DNA from 4 places in the Vogesella sp. XCS3 genome. Region 1 is predicted to be linked to each of the others. Evidence: predicted binding sites of a transcription regulator. Region 1 holds the regulator's gene; each other region holds the start of a gene.
The links. The regulator sigma-54, encoded in region 1, starts transcription at its own class of promoters, with help from an activator protein. The targets are predictions, from matches to a motif close to CTGGCACGCTTCATGCTT.

Region 1 (4,788 bases):
CTGGGCCTGCTGTCGTTCTGGCTGAATGTGCTCACGCAATGGCGCTCGCCCGAACAACACCAACTCGACCCGTCGCAGCCCGAGTACACCATTGAGCAGCTCAAGATCACCCGCTTTGACGAGCAAGGCGTACCTGTGCAACGCCTGAACGCCAGCAAAATGTGGAAGCTACCGCAAACCGAGCTGGTGTACATGCAGCAACCCGACCTGAAACAGTTCCGCCAGGGGCTACTGGACTACACCCTGCGCTCTGACCAGGGGCGATACGCCCGCAGTACCGGCCTGGGGCAGTTTGATGGCCATGTGAACGTGCTGCGCCAGCCGTACGGCCAACAGGCCGCTGTTCATTTGCAAACGCCGTCACTGCTGGTCAATAGCCAAAGCGGCATTCTCAGCAACCGGGCGCCCGTGACGATCGACGATGGCCAGTCGCGCATCAATGCTGTTGGCTTTTACTACAATCACCCGGCCGGGCAGCTGAAACTGCTATCTCAAGTAAGGATTTCCTATGCGCCATAGCCTGATGCTGTTGCTGGCACTCGGCACCGTATGCAACCCGGTATTTGCCGAAAAAGCCGACAGCAGCAAACCTATCGAAGTCAATGCCGACAGCGCATCACTCGATCAAAAGCAAGGTATCAATGTATTTGAGGGCAATGTCATCATTACCCAGGGTACGCTGAACCTGCGCGCGCAAAAAACCGTCGCCACACAAGATGCCAGTGGCCGCCAGAAACTGCTGGCAACCGGCAGCCCGGTGTACTTCCGCCAGAAACTGGACGGCAAGAACGAATTCGTGGACGGCAACGCCAGCCGCGTGGACTACGACTCGGCCAACAACACCGTCATTCTTACCGGTAAAGCCCAGGTCAAGCGTGGCAAGGATATCGTGAACGGCGAACAGATCAGCTACAACACCGTCACCGAGATCTACCAGGTCAAAGGCCAGAGTGCCAGCAATGGCAGCGGCCGTGTCACCATCATCCTTCAGCCGCAGGAAAAACCATGAGCCAAAGCCGGCTGAGCATCCAGCACCTGAAAAAAACCTTCAAGAAGCGCACTGTGGTGCGGGATGTCTCGATGGACATCGCCAGCGGTGAAGTCATCGGTTTGCTAGGCCCCAACGGCGCGGGTAAAACCACCAGTTTCTACATGGTGGTAGGCCTGATCGCGGCCGAAGCTGGCCAAATCCTGCTGGACGGTGAAACCATCACGCACTTGCCCATCCATAAACGGGCACGCCTGGGCCTAGGCTACTTGCCGCAAGAGGCCTCTATCTTCCGCAAGATGACGGTAGAAGAGAACATCCAGGCAGTGCTCGAAGTAGCCGGCTTGTCGGGTGAAGCGCTGGATAACGAACTGCAGCTGCTACTGGACGACCTCAACATCGGCCACCTGCGCGAAACCAATGCCATGGCGCTGTCGGGCGGTGAACGCCGCCGCGTGGAAATTGCCCGTGTGCTGGCCACCAAGCCGCGTTTCATCCTGCTGGACGAGCCATTTGCCGGTGTTGACCCCATCGCGGTGATTGATATCCAGAAAATCATTTCTTTCCTGAAAGAGCGCGGCATCGGCGTACTGATTACCGACCACAATGTGCGTGAAACCCTGCGCATCTGCGACCGCGCCTATATTATTTCTGAAGGCCGCGTGCTGGCATCAGGCCTGCCGGACGAACTGGTTAACAACGAACAGGTTCGCCAGGTGTACCTGGGCGAGCATTTCCACCTGTAAGCGAAATGAAACAAACCCTCCAGCTCAAAGTCAGCCAGCAACTCACCCTGACACCGCAACTGCAGCAGTCCATCAAGCTACTGCAAATGTCCACGCTAGACCTGTCCAGCGAACTGGAGCGCTATCTGCTGGAAAACCCGCTGCTGGAGCGCAGCGACGGTAGCGACAGCCCGCCAGCAGAAGGCGATGCCCCCGCGCCCCAGGAAAGCAGCAACGACACCGCAGAAGATCGCCAACAAGACAGTATGGAGCTCACCGACTGGGGCAGCGGCAGCAGCGGTGGCAGCCGCGATGGGGACGACGAATTCGACCCTATCCTCAACGCCCCATGCCGCCCCACCCTGCGCGAGCACCTCACGGCACAGATGCGCGAAACCCAGCTGGGGCAACGGGATAGCGCGCTGCTGGCATTGCTGATTGACGAGCTGGACGACGACGGCTATCTGCAAACTCCGCTGGAAGACGTTGCCGCTGAACTACCGCTGGAGCTGGATGTCGAAGCAGAAGAACTGGAAACCCTGCGCAAGCTCATGATGCAATTTGAACCCATGGGCATAGGCAGCCGTGACCTGGGGGAATTTCTGGCACTGCAGCTGGGCAACCTGCCACCGCACACGCCGTCACTCCCGCTGGCGCGTCTGCTGGCCGGCGAGCACTTGGCGTTGCTGGGTAGCCGAGACTACACCAGGCTGAAGAAAATCCTGGGCGTGGGCGAGGCCGAATTACGCGCTGCGCATAGTCTTATTGCCACGCTGAGACCACGGCCAACCAGTGGTTTTGACCAGGGCGAGACACATTATGTCGCGCCGGATATCCATGTAGTGCGCCGTGGTGGCCGCTGGGTAGCCCAGCTGAATCGGGGCTCGCTGCCAAAACTTCAAGTAAATCAGCTGTATGCAAACATGCTGCAGCAGCGCGACAGTAGCCATAATCTTTCGGGCCAGTTACAAGAGGCCAGATGGCTGGTAAAAAACATTCAGCAACGGTTTGACACCATCCTGAAAGTGTCGGAATCTATAGTTGAGAGGCAGCAAGCGTTCTTTGAACTCGGTGAAGTGGCCATGCGCCCGTTGATCCTGCGAGACATTGCAGATGAGCTGGGTTTGCATGAATCCACCATTTCCAGGGTAACCACCCAGAAGTATCTGCTGTGCAGCCGCGGGCTGTTCGAGCTGAAATACTTTTTTGGTAATGCACTGGAAACGGATAGTGGCGGCGAATGCTCTGCCACCGCCATCAAGGCGCTGATACGCCAGATTATCGACAGCGAGGACGGCAAGAAACCGCTCTCCGACAGCGCCATCGCCGACAAGCTCACGGCACAAGGTATTCAGGTTGCCAGACGTACGGTTGCCAAGTATCGTGAAGCTATGCAGATTCCGCCAGTTAGCCTTCGCAAGGCCTTATAGAAGTGCCAAAACACCGGTGCGGCCAGCCCGACCGCACTGTTAACAGAAGGAGTCAGGGTATGAACCTCAAAATTACCGGTCTACACCTCGAAGTTACCCCATCGATTCGTGAGTACATCGAGAGCAAACTCGAACGCATCACCCGCCACGTAGATAATGTCATTGGCGTTAGCGTGACGCTGTCGGTTGATAAACTGGTACAAAAAGCGGAGGTCAATGTTCATCTGGCAGGCAAAGACATTCATGTCGAATCGGAAGAAGCCGATATGTACGCCGCCATCGACACACTGATGGATAAACTGGACCGTCAGGTACTGAAGTTCAAAGAAAAACAAGGCGAGCACCGGGTTAATGCCCAGCAGGTCGATGCCACCTTGTAAACCAGCACGATGAATAGAACGGGAGCCAGATGGCTCCCGTTTTTGTTTTCATGTCGCAATATGGTCATTTTTTTGCCTGTCTTGCCGATTTCCATGCTTCACCAGAGGGTAAACAGGGCAAAATGCGCATGCTCGGTCCGGGCCGCCAGATTCGCCAACCATACCGCATCATCTGCGTGAGCAGCCTGGATGTGCCGGGGCAGGCAGAACCCGGGCGCCAGACAATATGAGCGTGATACGCAGCGGCACTTATCCGACCCAGGCGGGTCTTACCCTGCCCTATTGCAAACAGCCGACTCGGCGTAGAATGGCCGACGGTTTTTTCCGGCAAATGTAAATCATGAGCTTGATTGGCAAGATTCTTCCGCAGCAGAACGTGCTGGCGGATGTAGATGTATCCAGCAAGAAACGCCTTTTCGAACAGGTAGGCCTGATGGTTGAAAACAGCCATGGCATCGCCCGTAGCGACATCTTCGACAGTCTGTTTGCCCGCGAAAAGCTGGGCTCTACCGGGCTGGGCCAGGGTGTAGCCATCCCGCATGGCCGGGTAAAAGGCCTGAAAGAGGCCACCGGCGTGTTTATACGCCTGGCCAGCCCTATTCCGTTCGACTCGCCAGACGGCAAGCCGGTCAACCTGCTGTTTGTCCTGCTAGTACCCGAGCAGGCTACCGACCTGCACCTGCAGGTGCTGTCCGAGCTGGCGCAGCTGTTTTCCAGCCGTAGCCTGCGCGAAAAAATGGCCAGCTGCGACGCGCTAACCCTGCACGAGTTGCTCACCGGAAACGCCACCCATGCCTAATATCAGTGTGCGCCGCCTGTACCAGGACAATCAGCACAAGCTGAGCCTGAGCTGGGTCGCCAGCCGCGCCGGCTCTGACAACCTGATCTCTAACGAAGAACAGCGGCCAACCCAGGCTCTGGTCGGCCACCTGAACTTTATCCACCCCAACCGGGTGCAAGTGCTGGGTCTGGCCGAGGTGGAGTACCTGAACAAGCTGGAACAAGCAGCAGCCCGCACCGCGCTGGACCAGCTGTTCCACAAGACCATGGCTGTGGTGATTGTCGCCAACGGCCAAGCCGTACCCAAACTGCTGCACGACTACTGCCAGACGCACAATGTGCCACTGATGAGCACGCCGCTGGAAAGCCCTTACCTGATGGACGTGCTGCGCATTTATCTGGCACGCGCGCTGGCGGTATCCACGGTGATGCATGGCGTGTTTCTGGATGTGCTGGAAATCGGCGTGCTGATCATGGGCGACTCG
Region 2 (4,788 bases), 1.6 Mb from region 1:
AGCGGCGGCCAGCCCGGCCCGCTGGAAGCCGCCCTGCTGGGCACCGTGGCCGACGACGCGCAAGCGCTAGCGGTGCAGCACATCGTGCGCAGCTTCGACCCGTGCCAGGTGTGCACGGTGCAGTAGAGGACCCCATGCCCGACAAACTCATTAGCAGCGCCGAAGCCACCCGCCTGGGTGGCGAGCTGGCCGAAGAAGCCTGGATAGACGTGATACGCCGCATGGACCAGGTGTACACCGAGCTGGTGCAATCGCAGGAAACGCTGGAAGCCAAGCACCGCGAGCTGGCCGACGCGCACCGTTTTACCGAAGGCGTGCTGGAAGCCATGACCGACGTGATGGTGGTATGCGACACGCTGGGCCAGGTGCGCCAGGTGAACCGCGCCATGGTGTCGCTAACCGGGCTGAGCGAAAGCCTGCTCACCGCCTGCAAACTCACCGACCTGGTGCCGGGCGAGGCCGAGCGCGAGCTGCTACTGCACAGGTTGGCCGCAGGCAATGCCGAGGGCAGCGATATCGAAATTGCGCTGATCGCCCACAACGGCGAATCGATACCGGTCACCTGGAATGTCAGCGCGCTGTTCGACGGCGAGCGCCGCTACAGCGGCTTTGTGGCGGTGGGCCGCCCGGTGGGCGAGCTCAAACGAGCCTACGCCGAGCTGAAACAAGCGCACGAGGCGCTGAAGGCGGCACAGGCGCAGCTGGTGCAGGCCGAAAAAATGGCGTCGCTGGGGCGGCTGGTGGCCGGCGTGGCGCACGAGCTGAACAACCCAATCAGCTTCATCGTGGGCAACACCCACGCCATGCAGCGCTACGCTGGCAAGCTGCAGCAGTACCTGGCCGCCGTGCACGCGGCCAACCCCGACGCGGCCACGCTACGCCAGCACCTGAAGATCGACCGCCTGCTGGCCGACCTGCCCTCGCTGCTGGACGGGCTGATGGAAGGCGCGCAGCGCAGCAGCGCGATTGTGGACGCGCTGAAACGCTTTTCTGCCATCGAAACCGACACCCGCCAGCGTGTGAACCTGGCCGAAGCGGTGCAGCGTGCGCTGCACTGGGTAGGCCAGGCGGCACCGCACCGCGTCGATGTGCACTGCCACGGGCTGGATGGCGCGCAGTGGGTCACCGGCTCGGCCAACCAGCTGCAGCAGGTGCTGGTAAACCTGATCCAGAACGCCTACGACGCGGTAGAAACGCAAGCGGCACCCGCATTGACACTAACGCTGGCCAGCGGGCAACACCAGGTGAGCCTGAGCGTGGCCGACAACGGCCCCGGCATTGCCGCGGCCAACCTGGCGCGTATCTTCGACCCGTTCTTTACCACCAAACCGGTGGGCAAAGGCACCGGCCTGGGCTTGTCGATCAGCTACGGCATCGTGGAGCAGCACGGCGGCACGCTGTCTGCGGCCAACCTGCCAGAAGGCGGCGCCTGCTTTACGCTGACGCTGCCGCAAGCAGGCTGACCGTGGCAAGGAGAGCGGCACCGGGTTAAGCCCCTGGCGCCGCGCGCAGCATGGCGGCGCGACATGACGCTACGATGGCCGTTAGTATGGCTGTTCCGCCACTGCGGCCAACCTTGGCACCACCGCCATGACCACCATGCTCACCTTCCCGCCCGCCGACAGCGACGACCTGACCGCCATCGACAGCCTTGTCCGCAACGCGATGGCCGAGCACTACCAGCGCCACCAGCTGGCCTGGGATAGTGCCGCCTTCCGGCTGCGCGCCGCCGACACCCGCTTCCACTGGCTGCAGCTGGGTAACACCCGTGTCGGCATCATCGGCTACCGGCCAGAAGCCAGCGCCGTGTATCTGGCCGAGCTGCACTTGCTACCGGCGTGGCAAGGCCGTGGTCTGGGCGCACAGGCGCTGGCCTGGCTGCGACAGCAAGCCGCCGGGCATAGCGAGCTACGGGTACGCACGTTTCACGACAGCCGCGCGCTGGGCTTTTACATACGGGAAGGCTTTAGCGTGGTACGCCAGGATGGCGTCTTGCTGGGGCTAAGCTGCCCGCTGCCGCCAGCGCCTTAGCAAAAGAAAACGGCCTGCATGGCAGGCCGCACAAGGCAGAAACGCACGGGACAAAACCTGAAGAACGGCGGCCACTGTAGCGCGCTGGCGTGACAGCGCGATGACACCCCGCCAGCAAAGGCGGCTACCGGCTGGCGCACCATAGTGCAAAGCCGCTTGCCAGCCGTTGTAACGCTAGCCGTTACAGCTCAGCCCCATCCCCTTGAAAAACAGCCACTTGCCCCGCCTGCCAGCCTTACCCGGGGCTGGCATGCTTCCTGCAGTGCCGCCACCATGCCCGGGCTAAAACGGGCAAGACACGCATCCACCTGGAGACACCAATGACCCCGACCCGCAGCTTGCTGGCTGGCACCCTTAGCCTGGCCGCCCTGCCCGCGCTGGCCCACACCGGCCACAACGATACATTTAACCTGCTGACCGGCATGGCACACCCGGTAGGCGGGCTGGACCACCTGCTGGCCATGGTGGCCGTCGGCCTGTGGGCCGCAGCCCACCAGGGCAAGGTACGCCTGGCGGCACCGGCGACTTTTGTGCTGGCCATGCTGGGCGGCTGCCTGCTGGGCGCTGCCGGTATCAACCTGCCTGCGGTAGAGCCAGGCATTGCGCTGTCGGTACTGGTGCTGGGCCTGATGGTAGCCGCCGGTAGCCGCGTGCAGGCCAGCATCGGCTTACCGCTGATTGCCGCCTTTGCCCTGGTACACGGCCATGCCCACGGCGCCGAAGCGCCGGCCGGCAGCCTGGCCGGCTATATGGCCGGTTTCGTGCTGGCAACCGCCGCACTGCACGCTGGCGGCCTGGTGGCTGGCCACACCCTGCTGGCCCGCGCCAGCCTGTGGGTTCGCGCTACCGGCGCCGCCATTGCCGCCAGCGGTGCCTGGCTGCTGGCGTCCAGCCTGTAATTCTGTTGCCGGCCGGGCTTGAAAACGGCCGGCGCATGCCTATCTAGCCAAGGCTGGTTGTACCCCGCGCGCAGCGCCTGCCCGACGGGCGCTGCACGAGTGGTATTGCCGCTCACACTCCTCCATCCAAACCTGGTTGTTATGCATGACAACAGCCGGGCAGGCCGCCCCCGCGCCTGCCCGGTATTTTTTTGCCCGCCCCTGCCGCACAGCTGGCAGCCAGTTGGCCGCACCCACTGCAAAGCCGCTTACCACCCCGCCGTAACACCACCAGCAAAACCAAGCAAAAACAGCCACTTGCGCACACCATCAAGCTGGCACGCTTCTTGTAACAGGCTGCCACCCATGTTGTAACCACCCCCCTATAAAACAGAATAAGGCAGAGACCACGATGGAGACTTTCTACCAGGCCATGCGGCGCCAGGGTGTTACCCGCCGCAGCTTTCTGAAGTTCTGCAGCCTCACCGCCACCTCGATGGGCCTGGGTTCGGCATTTGTGCCGCGCATTGCCCAGGCACTGGAAACCAAACCGCGTACGCCGGTGATCTGGCTGCACGGGCTGGAATGTACCTGTTGCACCGAGTCGTTCATCCGCTCGGCGCACCCGCTGGCGAAGGACGCCATCCTGTCGCTGATCTCGCTGGACTACGACGACACCATCATGGCCGCTGCCGGCCACCAGGCCGAAGCCATCCTCGAAGAGATCATGGCCAAGCACAAAGGCGAGTACATCGTGGCCATCGAGGGCAACCCGCCGCTGAACGAGGACGGCATGTTCTGCTTCCCCGGCGGCGAGCCCTTCGTGGAAAAACTGAAGCGCGTATCGGCCGACGCCAAGGCGCTGATCGCCTGGGGCTCCTGTGCCAGCTGGGGCTGCGTGCAGGCCGCCAAGCCCAACCCCACCCGCGCCACGCCGGTACACCAGGTGATTCTGGACAAGCCCATCATCAAGGTGCCGGGCTGCCCGCCCATCCCCGAAGTGATGGCCGCCGTGATCACTTATATGGTCACCTTCGACCGTATTCCGGAGCTGGACCGCCAGGGCCGCCCCAAGATGTTCTACGGCCAGCGCATTCACGACAAATGCTACCGCCGCCCGCACTTCGACGCCGGCCAGTTCGTGGAAAGCTGGGACGACGAAGGCGCGCGCAAGGGCTACTGCCTGTACAAGGTGGGCTGCAAAGGCCCCACCACCTATAACGCCTGCTCCACCGTACGCTGGAACGGCGGCGTGAGCTGGCCGGTGCAAAGCGGCCACGGCTGCATAGGCTGTTCGGAAGATGGTTTCTGGGACAAGGGCTCGTTCTACGACCGCGTCACCAGCATTCCGCAGTTCGGCATCGAGGCCAACGCCGACCAGATCGGCATGACGGTAGCCGGCGGTGTGGGGGCGGCCATTGCCGCGCACGCGGCGGTCAGCGCCATCAAGAGCACGGTGCTGAAAAAGCAGGACCTGAAGCCGCTTGACGACACCCAGAACAAGAACAAGGAGAACGTGTAATGGCCTACCAGACCCAAGGCTTTACCCTGGACAACAGCGGCCGCCGCGTGGTGGTAGACCCGGTAACGCGCATCGAAGGCCACCTGCGCTGCGAAGTGAACCTGGACAGCAACAACATCATCACCAACGCGGTATCCACCGGCACCATGTGGCGCGGGCTGGAAGTGATCCTGAAAGGCCGCGACCCGCGCGACGCCTGGGCGTTTGTGGAGCGCATCTGCGGCGTATGCACCGGCACCCACGCGCTGACCTCGGTACGCGCCGTGGAAGACGCGCTGAAGATCAATATCCCGGCCAACGCCAACCTGATCCGCAACCTGATGCAGGCCGCGCTGTACGTGCACGACCACCTGGTGC
Region 3 (4,788 bases), 1.3 Mb from region 1:
CGCTGCTTCTGCCGGGGTGGCGAAGTCCCAGCTGGCCTGGTTGGCAATAAACCAGCAGGTGGGGAGCAGGGTAACCAGCTCGACTTGTTGCTGGCTGTCATGCCGGGCATGGCGGCGCTGCGGGGCGCTCTGCCAAGCTTGCATCAGGTGCAAGACACGGCGGATTTCCTCGGCCAGCCGGGTATCTTCGTTATGGCTTTGCGCCAGTCGCTGCAGGCTGAGCAGTTTTTCCATCAGCTCGTGCTGTAGTGCCTGTGTATCAATAACCCACCAGTGCGATGGCATCTGGCTGGCGGGCAGCTCGCTGTGAAAGCGCGGTGGGCTGTCGGCTTCTGGCTGGTACAGAAATGCGCCATGGCGCTCTGGTAAACGATCTATCTGTACCAGGTGCAGGCATTTGGCGTATTTGCGTATCAGCAGCAGGGTGTAATCGATGAGCGCTGGCTCCATGCGGTTGCAGGCGGTGAGCCCCAGGAGCAGTAGCTGGCGGTACAGGGAACCCAGGCTGTCTTCTTTGTCGTTGAGCGCTTTGCTGTCCCAACCCTGCTGTAACACATAAAGAAAGATCTGGTGGCAGTCGTGCCAGAAGCCGGCCGGAAGCGGCGTGTAGGTTCTGGCATACAGCAAGGCTAGCTGGCGGGCGCTGAGCATGGCGAGGTTCAGTGCCTCCAGCTTGTGCCGGTCCAGGGCAAACAGCCCGTGTTCCTGGCTGCGGTCGAGCAGGACACGCTTGAAACCATTGTGAATCAGGATGGACAAGTGCTGGGCAAGCAGGGCAGCACCGCGTGCCCGGCTGTAGCTGGTGAGGTCGCCGGGGCGTGCCTCTGCCTCCAGTACGGGCAATAGTTTGTCTTGCGCCAGCAGGTAGAGCCGAAGCAGCTGCAGGCGGGTAGCCGGGGGGAGCTTGATACAGTTGAGCTGCGCCAGGGCGTCGCGAATCAGCTGTGCACAGTCAAAAGGCTGGGCATAGGGCAGGTGGTGAAGCCAGGCCTCTAGCTGATCGGGGTCACACATGACCATGACCGGGTCAAGGTGCGGCGTATTGAGCGACAGGTTCAACATTATTAAAGCAGTATAGCCCCTATATTAATGACGTAAGTATATTGAACTGATCAGTTGTACCGCCAGCAACATTTACGGTAGCGGGCTTTCTTGTCGTTCGTAGGCGTCGGTACCCGCAAGGATATCGTCCAGCACGGTGCAGGTACTCTCGACCAGCTGCAGCATATGCGCCTCCTCGATAATGTAAGGCGGCATGAAGTACACCGTTTTGCCAATAGGCCGCACCAGGCAGCCGCGCGAGAGCATGCCGCTGAAAAATGCCACGGCGAAGTCGTGTCGCGTGCAGTCAACGTCGAAGGCCCAAATCATGCCCTGATGGCGGAAATGCCGCACGGCAGGGTGGGCCGCCACGCGTGCCAGGTACTGGCTGAAACGCGCTGCGGTATCGCGATTGCGGGTCAGTACCGACTCTTCTTCAAAGATGGCTAACACCTCCAGCGCGGCACGGCATGCCAGAGGGTTGCCGGTATAGCTGTGCGAGTGCAGAAAACCACGGGTGACGTCGTCATCGTAAAAAGCCTGATAGACCGTGTTGGTGGTAAGGACACACGATAACGGTAAATAGCCCCCGGTTATGCCCTTGGACAGGCACAGAAAGTCCGGCGTGATACCTGCTTGCTGGTAGGCAAAAAGCGTACCGGTACGGCCAAAGCCTACCGCAATCTCGTCGGCAATCAGGTGTATCTGGTATTGATCGCACAGGGCGCGCGCACGCTGCAGATACGCCGGGTGGTACATGGCCATGCCCGCAGCGCCTTGTACCAGCGGCTCGACGATCAGGGCGGCAATTTCATGGTGTTTTTCGTGCAGCAAGGCGGCCAGGGCATCCGCGGCGCGCAGCGCCACGTCTTCTGCGCTTTCACCTGCTGCGGCCAACCTGCTGTCCGGGCTGGGCGCGCGGTAGTTTTCTTTCAGCAGCGGGGCATAGGTGGTGGAAAACAGTGGCACATCGGTGACTGCCAGCGCGCCGGCAGTTTCACCGTGGTAGCTGTTCTCCAGGCTGACAAAGCGCTGCTTGCCGGTTTGGCCGATATTGCGCCAGTAGTGAAAGCTCATCTTCAGGGCGATTTCAGTCGCACTGGCCCCATCCGAGCCATAAAACGCATGCCCCAGGCCAGACAGCGCTGCCAGCTTTTCAGACAGTGCCACGACCGGCTGATGGGTAAAACCCGCCAGGATCACGTGTTCCAATGTGTCGAGCTGGTCTTTGATGGCCTGCTTGATACGGGGCTGGTTGTGGCCAAACAGGTTTACCCACCAGGAGCTCACGGCATCGATGTAACGCTTGCCGTCAAAATCTTCCAGCCAGATGCCATCCGCCCGCGCGATAGGCACAATGGGTAGGGTTTCGTGGCGTTTCATTTGAGTACAAGGGTGCCAAACGGCGGCTCGGCTGCGGGCCAGCCAGTCCTGGGAGTGTTGCGTCATGGTAAGGTCTGCTCGGAAATATAGAGCAGATGCTAGCACGACTGAGAGTGCGCTATCGAACTGACAAAAATTGTCACTTATGACAAAAAATGGTCAGTACTAGTTTGGCAGAATGTGGTTTTCAGTGGTGCCATGATGTTGATAATAAAGGAAACTGCCATTTTAAATTTTATTGGCATGATCGTTGCTTGGCTGGCCTGAATATTGCTCTAACTTGCTGCGATACAGTGCGCAGCGAGTATGAAATGCAGAACAGACAGTCCGGCTTTACGCTGATCGAACTGATGATCGTAGTGGCCATCACTGGCATCTTGGCGGCGATCGCTATCCCGGCTTACCAGGATTACACCCGGCGCGCTTACATCAGCGAGGTGCTGGTAGCTGCCAGCGCCGCTAAAACTGCTGTAGAGGAATACCATGCGGCCAACGGTAGCTGGCCAGCCAGTAACACCAGTGCCGGCATTGCCGATGCCACCGCCTCGCGCGGTGGAAGTATCGCCCGTCTGGATGTGCAGGCTTCTGGTTCGGTGAGCGTCATCAGCGTAGAAGTCAGCAGCAAGATTTTTAGCGGGGCCCGCGTGTGGCTGACTCCGCAAACCACAGCCTCCGGCAGTTACCGCTGGGTGTGCAGTGGCGATAGCGATTTGACGCGGCTGTTGCCATCCAACTGCCGTAATTGAGTAGCAGTAACCCACCAAAGCCTAGACATGTTTATAACTATGGAGCGTTCACTATGAAGCGTGTACAACAGGGTTTTACCCTGATCGAACTGATGATTGTTGTGGCCATCATCGGTATCCTTGCCGCGATCGCTATTCCGGCTTATCAGGACTACACCAAACGAGCACACGTGTCGGAAGGCTTGACTCTAGCAGCTGCAGCTAAAACCGCAGTAACCGAGTACTATGCTACTAATAACGCTTTTGTCAGTGGTACGGCCCCGCTTAACGCTTCTTACGGTGTGGCAACAAATACTGACATTAAGGGCAATGCTGTCGACAAAGTATCTGTACTTGCTAATGGTGTGGTACAAATTACTTACAACTCCAAAGTGACTAGTGGCTCTGCCATATGGCTTAATCCAAGCATTAATAATGGCTCGTTGCAATGGAAGTGTGCTGCAGCGCCGACCTCTGGTGTAACAAAGCTTGATAGTGCAGCTAACGTTGATGCCAAGTATGTCCCATCTAACTGCCGTTAATAGGCGGCTATCTTTCAAGGCATAGCCTTGTATATAACCATGGAGTGTTCATTATGAAACGTGTACAACAGGGCTTTACCCTGATCGAACTGATGATTGTTGTAGCTATTATCGGTATCCTGGCTGCTATCGCTATCCCGGCTTATCAGGACTACACCAAGCGGGCTCACGTCTCGGAAGGTTTGACACTGGCAGCAGCGGCAAAGACTGCCGTGACTGAGTACTACGCTACTAATAATGCATTTGTTACAGGTACTGCTCCGCTTAATGCTTCATACGGTGTGGCAACAAATACTGATATCAAAGGTAATGCGGTTGATAAAGTGTCTGTACTTGCTAGTGGTGTAGTGCAGATTACCTATAATGCTAAAGTAACCAGCGGTTCTGCAATTTGGCTGAACCCAACTATTAATAACGGATCCCTGCAATGGACATGCGCTTCTGCACCAACAACTGGTGTTACCAAGCTGGATTCTGCTGCAAACGTTGACGCCAAATACGTACCGTCCAACTGCCGCTAATACAGCAGTCTGATTTAATTAAAGGAGTGTGCAAACACTCCTTTTTTCATTACCAAAGCCCATGCTACCTACCGCGATTCTGCTTCCTCTCCTGCTGGTCTACATTCTGCCGTTGTTGAATTTTGCCCGCTACAGCCCGGTACAGGACTGGTGGACGAATGCGCTCACGTTGGTGCTGGTGGCGGTTCCCTTGCTACTGGCCAGCTGGCAGGCGCGTCGTGATCAAGCCCGCTTTACCACTGTGCCATGGTTCTTGCCGGGTTTTGCCATGTGGTGGCTGCTGCTATGGCTTGGCAGCTTGTGGCGTTATCAGCAGCATAGTGCGGGGATGTTGCCGTTCGAGCTGTTTGGCGTGTTGCTGGTAGTACTCGGAGCCAGCTTACTGGCTGCGCAGCAAGACCGCTGGGGGCGGGAGCGGCTGGTTGCTTGGCTGGCTTATGCGGTGCTGGCCGGTGCCTTGTTGCAAGCGTTGATCGGCGTGGTGCAGATAGCAGGCTGGGCGCCATTGGCCAAGGGGTGGGTGGTATTTGGTGGGCGCGAAGTGATGGGTAATGCCGGCCAGCGTAACCAGTTTGC
Region 4 (4,788 bases), 1.5 Mb from region 1:
GCCCCACAGGAACTTCACGCCCAGCCCGGCGCACATTTCGGCCAGGCGGGTGGTGAACATCTGGCAATCGCCGGTATCGTCGTTAGGCAGGCGCAGGCCACCCTTCAGTTTGTGCTTGGTCTTTTTCAGCGCCGGCTCGATGCGGGCGCAACCGTCGGCGTCCAGCACTTCGTAGGCCACGCCGCACTCTTTGAGTACTTCGATGTCCTTGCCCATGGCGTCCACTTGCTGCTGGCTGCGGAACAGCTGCAGCGTGCCGCCTTCGCGGCCTTCAAAGCCCAGGCCGGTTTCGGCTTTCAGCTCGCGGATCTTGTCCCGGCTGTACTCGGCCAGGCGCATCATACGACCCTTGTTGACGTTGTAGGCCTGCGGGTTGCAGTTGGCGAACATGCGCGCCATCCATTCCCACTGGTAGGTGCTGCCATCCACGCGGATAGCCAGCGGGGCGTGCTTCTGGAACAGCCATTTCACCGCCTTGGCCGGGATGCCGGGCGCCGCCCACGGCGCAGCGTAACCCGGGGAGATCTGGCCGGCATTGGCAAAGCTGGTTTCCAGCGCCGGGCCGGGCTGACGTTCCACCACGGTAACGTCGACGCCGGATTTGGCCAGATACCATGCAGTGGAAATACCGATGACCCCACCACCAAGAACGATGACTTTCATGTTTACCTCCAGGCTACCCTGTTGAAACAGGACAGCGCGGGCTGTCCTGTCGTGTGTGCAATCGGCGGCTTTTGCCGCTCAGTGAATTTGCGTAGTATATTGATTAAAACGCAGTTTTTTTCACTTATGTTTAATAACAGCACAGAGCATTTCACCACAAAAAAAGGCTAAAACAGTGAAACCGCAACGCACAATAGACAGATCACGCCAGCTGGACAAAGTGGACATCAAAATCCTGCAGCTGCTGCAGGCCAACGCCCGCATCGCCATGACAGAGCTGGCAGAAAAGGTGGGGCTGTCCACCACCCCCTGCACCGAGCGCGTGCGCCGACTGGAACGCGAAGGCGTGATCGAGGGCTACCACGCCCGCCTGAACCCCCAGGCACTGGGCGCCAGCCTGCTGGTGTTCGTGGAGATCAAGCTCTCAGCCAAGTCCGGCGACATCTTCGACGCCTTCCGCCGCGAAGTACAGAAGCTGCCCGACGTGCAGGAGTGCCACCTGGTATCGGGCGAATATGACTACTTATTAAAGGTGCGCTTACCCGACATGTCCATGTACCGCAAGATTCTGGGCGACATCCTGCTAAAGCTGCCGCAAGCGAACGAATCGCGCAGTTACGTGGTCATGGAAGAAGTCAAAGAGACCCTGCAGCTGAATCTGGAAGCCTGAAACCGTCATACCACGTGACTTGACGGCCATTCCTGACTAAGCTGCCGGCAATGACAACCGACTCCAACAGCCCGTTATGAATACCCTGATCCTGCTGGACCGACTGCCAGACCCACTCATGCAAGACGGTTTTGCCCAGCGCGAAGCACTGAAAAGCCTGGGCCGCCAGCTGGCCTTACAGGCAGCCTCGCAACTGATGTCGCTACCACTGCGCCACTTCGCCATGGATAGCGACAAGCCGCCCTTCCTGCTGCTGGAAGGCGCACCGGCACCACTGGGGCTATCCATCAGCCACAGCGGGCCATGGGTAGCGGCGGCCGTGTCGGCCTGTCGCCCGCTGGGTATGGATATCGAACAAACCGCCAAGCCCCGCGATGCCGACGATCTGGCAGAGCTGCTCTCGGCTGACGAAGCCGCCTGGCTGGCCGAGCTGCCTGAAAACAGCCTGCCAGGCGACCCGTTCTGGCGCATCTGGACGCTGAAAGAGGCACTGGGCAAGTACCACGGCCGGCGCTGGGAAACACCACAACAGACGGGCAGCATTCACCAGCTGGAGCACTACGCCGCCCACCTAGCACTGCCGGATAGCGGGCTGATGCTGGCCATTACCGCACCGGCAGCACTGGACTGCCAGCTGCAATGCGGCCAGCAAAAAGCCGCACGCGTCAAACTGCAGCCGTGGCCGGGCTACCAGCGCCGCTAAGTTGCCGGCTGACGGGGCTGCCGCCTGCCTGGCAGCAGCCCACACCGTGCGACCAACCATTACGGTGCACACCAAGCACAATATCAGTGCACAAACTGCCTTGCGCACCAAATACTTGCATCAAATCGCCCGCCTAGCGCGCCACCCGCCTGCACCGCCCCACTGCCGGGCAACCACCCATACCGCCCGCACCGAAACAGCTCATCTGGCACTGTTATTGCTCACCTTGCACCAGAATATCCATCAGGGAGCAAGAGATGCCTGCCACCACCCCCAACGACGTACTGTTCCTGCTGCTAGGCGCGGTGATGATTCTGGCCATGCACGCCGGCTTTGCCTTTCTGGAGCTGGGCACCGTGCGCAAGAAAAACCAGGTCAACGCGCTGGTGAAAATCCTCACCGACTTTGCCGTGTCGGCCATTGCCTACTTCTTTGTCGGCTACAGCGTGGCCTACGGCGTGAACTTTCTGGCCGATGTAAAGCACATCAGCCAGGCCAATGGCTACGAGCTGGTGAAGTTCTTCTTCCTGCTCACCTTCGCCGCCGCCATCCCCGCCATTGTGTCCGGCGGCATTGCCGAGCGCGCCAAGTTCCACCCGCAGTCCGCCGCCACCTTCCTGCTGGTAGGCCTGGTGTACCCGTTTTTTGAAGGCATCGCCTGGAACGGCCACTTTGGCGTGCAAGACTGGCTGACGGCCAACCTGGGCGCACCGTTTCACGACTTTGCCGGCTCGGTAGTGGTACACGCGGTAGGCGGCTGGATCGGCCTGGCCGCCGTGCTGCACCTGGGCGCGCGCCGCGGCCGCTACAGCAAGGAAGGCCGCGTGGCCGCCCACCCGCCGTCGTCCATCCCCTTCCTGGCGCTGGGCGCGTGGATCCTGATCGTGGGCTGGTTCGGCTTTAACGTGATGAGCGCCCAGAAAATCGCCGGCATTTCCGGCCTGGTAGCCATGAACTCGCTGATGGCCATGGTAGGCGGCACGCTCACCGCCATGTGGCTGGGCAAGAACGACCCCGGCTTTATCCATAACGGCCCGCTGGCCGGCCTGGTAGCCGTGTGCGCCGGTTCCGACATCATGCACCCTATCGGTGCCCTGATCGTGGGCGGCGTGGCCGGTGCCATGTTTGTGTGGCTGTTCACCCTCACGCAAAACCGCTGGAAGATAGACGACGTGCTGGGCGTGTGGCCGCTGCACGGCCTGTGCGGCGCCTGGGGCGGCATTGCGGCCGGCATCTTCGGGCTGGAAGCACTGGGCGGCGCCGGCGGCGTCACGCTGCTGTCGCAGCTGGCCGGCACCGCAGCCGGTGTGGCCGTGGGCTTTGGAGGCGGCTATATCGTGTACGGCGTGCTGAAGAAAACCGTGGGCATCCGCCTGAGTGACGAAGAAGAATTCAACGGCGCCGACCTGTCCATCCACCAGATTACCGCCACGCCGGAACGCGAGAGCAACTGGTAAAGTTGGCCGCAAACCACCCCAAACCCCGCCAATGGCGGGGTTTTGTGCTTCTGTAATGCGGAAATATCGCAGAGCCGTGCGCGCCACAAGCAAACACTTGCCATGCATGTTAATAAGAATTATTATCATCAAAGGAGATGACATCATGACGCAAGCACCCGCACTGCACGCCAAAACTGCCGCCGACCAGCAGCCCTACACCGTGCTGGATACCCGCACCCTGTTTGTGCGCGACCGCCAGCTGCTGATCTGCCACCGTGGCGAGTATTACCGCCTGCAACTGACGCAAAACGACAAACTGATACTGGTGAAGTAACACCGCAACCACCCCACCGAGCCAGCCATCGCCAGCCACGGTGCCACGCATACAGGAGAAGATCCGTGTCCAAGGATCGCATTACCCTGGCGGGCATCTGTCTGACGACAGTGGCCCTGCCTGTTTTTGCCGACAGCCCCACCGTACTGGAAACCACCACGGTGACCGCCAACCGCATCAGCGAGCAGCTGGCCGACACCGCGCCGAATATCTCGGCCCTTGGCCGCAAGCAGCTGGACCGCCAACACGCCAGCGACCTCGACAGCCTGCTCGCGCAGGAACCCGGCGTGTCGGTGTCCGGCGACCAGGGCCGCCGTGGCAACGCCGGTGTCACCATCCGTGGCATCGAAACCAACCGCATCCTGATGCAGGTAGACGGCACCCGCCTGCCCGAAGCCTATATGAGCGGCGGCGGTGCCATTTCCGGCCGCGACCTGGTAGAGCCGGATACCCTGCGCCAGATCGACATCATCAAGGGCCCGGCGTCGGCGCTGTTCGGCAGCGACGCCATCGGCGGCGTGATCAGCCAGCACACCTTCGAGCCGGCCGATTTCGTCGACCGCGACAAACCGCTGCACTTCGGCCTGAAGCAATCGTACGACGGCGCCCGCCACGGCAGCGCCACCACCGCCACAGTAGCCGCCGCTGGCGACAATACCGCCGCGCTGCTGATGCTGACCCAGCGCCGCGCACACGAACTGGACACCCCGGCCAGCCGCGACATCGAAGGCGGCCAGCGCACGGTGGCCGACCCACAGCTGACCGACACCCGCAACGTGCTGGCCAAGGTAGCGCTAGGCCAGGACGGCCCGCACCAGCTGCTGCTGGGCGTGGAAAGCTTCGACCGCCAGCGCCAGACCGAGCTGCTCAGCGCCCGCGGCCCCGCCACCGGCTATACCGTGCGCGACCGCGACAGCGACGACGACACCCGCCGCCAGCGCTACAGCGCCGAATACCGCTACCAGGGCGACGGCAGCCT

Region 2: a site for sigma-54 is predicted at 2,277-2,294, ahead of LCH97_RS06920 (HupE/UreJ family protein). Genes of this name have one in related genera too.
Region 3: a site for sigma-54 is predicted at 2,663-2,680, ahead of LCH97_RS18795 (pilin). Genes of this name have one in related genera too.
Region 4: a site for sigma-54 is predicted at 2,242-2,259, ahead of LCH97_RS06290 (ammonium transporter). Genes of this name have one in related genera too.

The regions. Positions count from the first base shown of each region.
Region 1 is NZ_CP085530.1:3,555,554-3,560,341, reverse strand. It holds gene lptC (LPS export ABC transporter periplasmic protein LptC) at 1-519, shown strand, start outside; gene lptA (lipopolysaccharide transport periplasmic protein LptA) at 509-1,009, shown strand; gene lptB (LPS export ABC transporter ATP-binding protein) at 1,006-1,734, shown strand; gene LCH97_RS17015 (RNA polymerase factor sigma-54) at 1,740-3,143, shown strand; gene hpf (ribosome hibernation-promoting factor, HPF/YfiA family) at 3,203-3,523, shown strand; gene LCH97_RS17005 (hypothetical protein) at 3,553-3,753, shown strand; gene ptsN (PTS IIA-like nitrogen regulatory protein PtsN) at 3,864-4,322, shown strand; gene hprK (HPr(Ser) kinase/phosphatase) at 4,315-4,788, shown strand, end outside.
Region 2 is NZ_CP085530.1:1,457,633-1,462,420, forward strand. It holds gene LCH97_RS06905 (nickel-dependent hydrogenase large subunit) at 1-126, shown strand, start outside; gene LCH97_RS06910 (sensor histidine kinase) at 135-1,463, shown strand; gene LCH97_RS06915 (GNAT family N-acetyltransferase) at 1,591-2,031, shown strand; gene LCH97_RS06920 (HupE/UreJ family protein) at 2,352-2,930, shown strand; gene LCH97_RS06925 (hydrogenase small subunit) at 3,322-4,431, shown strand; gene LCH97_RS06930 (nickel-dependent hydrogenase large subunit) at 4,431-4,788, shown strand, end outside.
Region 3 is NZ_CP085530.1:2,271,141-2,275,928, reverse strand. It holds gene LCH97_RS10895 (PilZ domain-containing protein) at 1-1,014, opposite strand, end outside; gene bioA (adenosylmethionine--8-amino-7-oxononanoate transaminase) at 1,135-2,424, opposite strand; gene LCH97_RS18795 (pilin) at 2,736-3,170, shown strand; gene LCH97_RS10875 (pilin) at 3,224-3,691, shown strand; gene LCH97_RS10870 (pilin) at 3,745-4,212, shown strand; gene LCH97_RS10865 (PglL family O-oligosaccharyltransferase) at 4,274-4,788, shown strand, end outside.
Region 4 is NZ_CP085530.1:1,335,870-1,340,657, forward strand. It holds gene LCH97_RS06275 (D-amino acid dehydrogenase) at 1-663, opposite strand, end outside; gene LCH97_RS06280 (Lrp/AsnC ligand binding domain-containing protein) at 839-1,333, shown strand; gene LCH97_RS06285 (4'-phosphopantetheinyl transferase superfamily protein) at 1,410-2,036, shown strand; gene LCH97_RS06290 (ammonium transporter) at 2,294-3,493, shown strand; gene hemP (hemin uptake protein HemP) at 3,639-3,809, shown strand; gene LCH97_RS06300 (TonB-dependent hemoglobin/transferrin/lactoferrin family receptor) at 3,875-4,788, shown strand, end outside.